Regions from separate parts of the Shigella sp. SIG6 genome, predicted to be linked through region 1. Evidence: predicted binding sites of a transcription regulator. Region 1 holds the regulator's gene; the other holds the start of a gene.
What was found. Region 1 encodes PhoB, which activates phosphate uptake and scavenging genes when phosphate is short. Its sites were predicted from a motif close to CTGTCATAAAACTGNCNNAT; they were not measured.

Region 1 (2,412 bases):
GGTAATAATCGGTAATCGCTGCCAGTAAATGCTGCTGTTTTTCAATACCGTTAAGCCCCGCCTGGCTGGAAATAATGTCACGCGGGCGTAAAAACGGAATGGGGCACAGCACTGCGCCTGGCGTCCCGTCGCGACGAGGCAAGATTTGCGGCGCATGTCCGGCGCTGGCGACCACGGTTGTATTGAGGAACGCCATGATATCGCGCGATTCATTCAGCGTGGCGACCGAGTCATGGTTTCCTGCCAGTACCACCAGATGACAGCCAGTTTGCTGTAAATTGACAACAAAACGGTTGTATAACGTGCGGGCGTAACTGGGCGGCGAGCCGGTATCGAAAACATCACCAGCAACAATAATCGCATCCACCTGATGGGTTTGTGCTGTCTCCAGCAGCCAGTCAAGAAAAGCCTGATGTTCAGCTTCGCGGCTTTTACTGTAGAAGTTCTGGCCGAGATGCCAGTCTGAGGTGTGAAGGATGCGCATAACGGTTCCCTGGCGAAAAAGCATGGTCGCGATTATACCCAAACAGATGTGCCATTTGCTTTTTTCTGCGCCACGGAAATCAATAACCTGAAGATATGTGCGACGAGCTTTTCATAAATCTGTCATAAATCTGACGCATAATGACGTCGCATTAATGATCGCAACCTATTTATTACAACAGGGCAAATCATGGCGAGACGTATTCTGGTCGTAGAAGATGAAGCTCCAATTCGCGAAATGGTCTGCTTCGTGCTCGAACAAAATGGCTTTCAGCCGGTCGAAGCGGAAGATTATGACAGTGCTGTGAATCAACTGAATGAACCCTGGCCGGATTTAATTCTCCTTGACTGGATGTTACCTGGCGGCTCCGGTATCCAGTTCATCAAACACCTCAAGCGCGAGTCGATGACCCGGGATATTCCAGTGGTGATGTTGACCGCCAGAGGGGAAGAAGAAGATCGCGTGCGCGGCCTTGAAACCGGCGCGGATGACTATATCACCAAGCCATTTTCGCCGAAGGAGCTGGTGGCGCGAATCAAAGCGGTAATGCGCCGTATTTCGCCAATGGCGGTGGAAGAGGTGATTGAGATGCAGGGATTAAGTCTCGACCCGACATCTCACCGAGTGATGGCGGGCGAAGAGCCGCTGGAGATGGGGCCGACAGAATTTAAACTGCTGCACTTTTTTATGACGCATCCTGAGCGCGTGTACAGCCGCGAGCAGCTGTTAAACCACATCTGGGGAACTAACGTGTATGTGGAAGACCGCACGGTCGATGTCCACATTCGTCGCCTGCGTAAAGCACTGGAGCCCGGCGGGCATGACCGCATGGTGCAGACCGTGCGCGGTACAGGATATCGTTTTTCAACCCGCTTTTAACGCCTTGCTCATCGGACGCAGAGCAGGGCTTATGATTTCTTAACTGGAGTATCTTACGTGCTGGAACGGCTGTCGTGGAAAAGGCTGGTGCTGGAGCTGCTACTTTGCTGCCTCCCGGCTTTCATCCTGGGTGCATTTTTTGGTTACCTGCCCTGGTTTTTGCTGGCATCGGTAACAGGACTGCTTATCTGGCATTTCTGGAATTTATTGCGCCTTTCATGGTGGCAGTGGGTGGATCGCAGTATGACCCCGCCACCGGGGCGTGGTAGCTGGGAACCGCTACTATACGGCTTACACCAGATGCAGCTGCGAAATAAAAAACGCCGCCGTGAACTGGGCAATCTGATTAAACGCTTTCGTAGCGGCGCGGAGTCGCTGCCCGACGCGGTGGTGCTGACCACGGAAGAGGGCGGTATTTTCTGGTGTAACGGTCTGGCGCAACAAATTCTTGGTTTGCGCTGGCCGGAAGATAACGGGCAGAACATCCTTAACCTACTACGTTACCCGGAGTTTACGCAATATCTGAAAACGCGTGATTTTTCTCGCCCGCTCAATCTGGTGCTCAACACCGGGCGGCATCTGGAAATTAGCGTCATGCCTTATACCCACAAACAGTTGCTGATGGTGGCGCGTGATGTCACGCAAATGCATCAACTGGAAGGGGCGCGGCGTAACTTTTTTGCCAACGTGAGCCATGAGTTACGTACGCCATTGACCGTGTTACAGGGTTACCTGGAGATGATGGATGAGCAGCCGCTGGAAGGCGCGGTACGCGAAAAAGCGTTGCACACCATGCGCGAGCAGACCCAGCGGATGGAAGGGCTGGTGAAGCAGTTGCTAACGCTGTCGAAAATTGAAGCCGCGCCGACGCAATTGCTCAATGAAAAGGTTGATGTGCCGATGATGCTGCGCGTTGTTGAGCGCGAGGCTCAGACTCTGAGTCAGAAAAAACAGACATTTACCTTTGAGATAGATAACGGCCTCAAGGTGTCTGGCAACGAAGATCAGCTACGCAGTGCGATTTCGAACCTGGTCTATAACGCCGTGAA
Region 2 (2,412 bases), on a different contig from region 1:
TACCCAGCGGGCGTTTCAGCCAGCCAGGCGCAAGCTCAGTCAGGAACAGGGCGATACCGAAACTCACCGGGACGGCGATCAGCAGCGCGATAAACGAAGTCACCAACGTACCGTAGATCGGCACCAGCGCCCCGTAGATATCGTTCGGTGCATCCCACTCTTTGGTCCATAGGAAAGCCAGACCAAATTTCTGAATGCTCGGCCAGGAGGGGATGATCAGAGAGACAATAATGCCACCCAACATCAATAGCACAATCAGCGCCGCCAGTTTTACCAGCACGCTGAAAATTATGTCGCCCTTTTTACCCGGTGGGTTAAAAGCGGGCTTGGTTGCAGCCATAAGTTACTCTTCAGTTAAACGCGTTTACAAAGTCATTTTGTAATGCCGGATGCGGCGTAAAACACCGTACCCGGCCTGGAGTTTTATTAGTACAGCGGCTTACCGCTACTGTCTTTAATATTGGTCTTCCACGCAGCGCGAACCTGTTCAACTACACTATCCGGCAGGCTGGCGTAATCCAGGTCGTTCGCCTGTTTAGCCCCGGTTTTGTACGCCCAGTCGAAGAATTTCAGCACCTCTGTGCCTTGTTCTGGTTTCTTCTGATCTTTGTGGATCAGAATGAACGTGGTAGAGGTAATAGGCCATGCATCTTCGCCTTTCTGGTTGGTCAGATCCTGAGCGAAGGTTTTGCTCCAGTCTGCACCTTTTGCTGCATTAGCGAAGTTTTCTTCGGTCGGACTAACCGGTTTACCATCAGCGGAGATCAGTTTGGTGTACGCCAGGTTGTTCTGCTTCGCGTAAGCATATTCAACATAACCAATTGCACCCGGCAGACGCTGAACGAACGCGGCGATACCGTCGTTACCTTTACCGCCCAGACCGATCGGCCATTTTACGGTAGAGCCAGTACCAACGTTGTTTTTCCACTCTTCGTTCACTTTCGCCAGGTAGCTGGTGAAGACGAAGGAAGTCCCGGAGCCATCTGCGCGGCGTACTACAGCAATGTTTTGTGAAGGCAGTTTCAGACCCGGATTCAGTTTGGCGATGGCTTCATCATCCCACTTCTTGATTTTGCCCAGGTAGATGTCGCCGAGGGTTTTACCATCCAGCACCAGTTCGCCAGACTTCAGCCCTGGAATGTTAACCGCCAGCACCACGCCGCCAATCACGGTCGGGAACTGGAACAGACCTTCCTGAGCCAGTTTTTCGTCAGACAGCGGCGCGTCAGAGGCACCAAAATCAACGGTATTAGCGATAATCTGTTTTACGCCACCGGAAGAACCGATACCCTGGTAGTTAACTTTATTACCGGTTTCTTTCTGGTAAGTGTCAGCCCATTTGGCATACACCGGCGCAGGGAAGGTTGCACCTGCACCTGTCAGGCTTGCTTCTGCAAACACAGAGAAAGCACTCATCGATAAGGTCGCGGCGACAACAGTTGCGACGGTGGTACGCATAACTTTCATAATGTCTCCTGGGAGGATTCATAAAGCATTGTTTGTTGGCTACGAGAAGCAAAATAGGACAAACAGGTGACAGTTATATATAAGGAATATGACATTTTTATGACAGAAAGGAATTACCAAATAACTTACTGATTTTAAATGTGAAGATGAAAATCCCACATGCCATCTTTTTGTCATGATGCATTTAAAAGTGATAAAGAAATGGGTGAGATGACAACGATGTGATGAACAATCGTTGTCAGACCTATTAGCGCACAATCTCAACAGTTATCGTCGCTGTTGCAGTAAATTGCCCCGGGGCTGGGCGAGATCCAGTAAGGCTCGCAGGAGCAGCTGAAAAAGTTACACTACCTGATTTTTCACCATACACTGTTGATTTACCCATGTCTGTTGGCAACTCACCACCGTTCACTTTGATTTCCTTATTATTTTTGTCGTAAATTTTTATCCCCACGTTAGAGTTTGAAGTTACGACCATTGAATTGTCCGTATTGGGTTCGGTAGCATAAAAAGACGTACTGATATCATCGGTATTCAGTATCCCCAGGTTTTCACACTCAATAGTGACTGTTTTAGTAATTTTATGTGTTGTTACCGCACTTCCAACAACAGATGAAAAATCTGCAGCTGGTATTTCTTTAAAATCAAAACAAACTGGCTTTAAATTATTTATTTCGCAACTTTGCGGAGCTGTAATATCGCCCCGAATATAAACATCAGCCATCGGCTGTGAGTAATCCACCGGGGTGTCACGGCTAATTGTTCCATACAATGTCACTATCTTTGTTTCAGGAATAATCAATTTTACTGCAAATGTCTTCTTGATATAAAAATATACTATCGCTTTAGCCCCACTGGATATACTTAAAGGTTCAATGCGGTTGCAATTGTACTTTGTATTACCAGACGGGTTGTTAGCATGATATTCAAAAGGTGCATTCACAT

Region 2: pstS (phosphate ABC transporter substrate-binding protein PstS) is a predicted target of PhoB. The motif match lies at 1,554-1,573, and genes of this name have one in related genera.

Annotation. Positions count from the first base shown of each region.
Region 1 covers NZ_JBQZXC010000019.1:15,127-17,538, forward strand. Annotated here, with positions in the region: gene sbcD (exonuclease subunit SbcD) at 1-484, opposite strand, end outside; gene phoB (phosphate response regulator transcription factor PhoB) at 674-1,363, shown strand; gene phoR (phosphate regulon sensor histidine kinase PhoR) at 1,421-2,412, shown strand, end outside.
Region 2 covers NZ_JBQZXC010000081.1:9,950-12,361, forward strand. Annotated here, with positions in the region: gene pstC (phosphate ABC transporter permease PstC) at 1-340, opposite strand, end outside; gene pstS (phosphate ABC transporter substrate-binding protein PstS) at 427-1,467, opposite strand; gene lpfD-O113 (long polar fimbrial minor subunit LpfD-O113) at 1,715-2,412, opposite strand, start outside.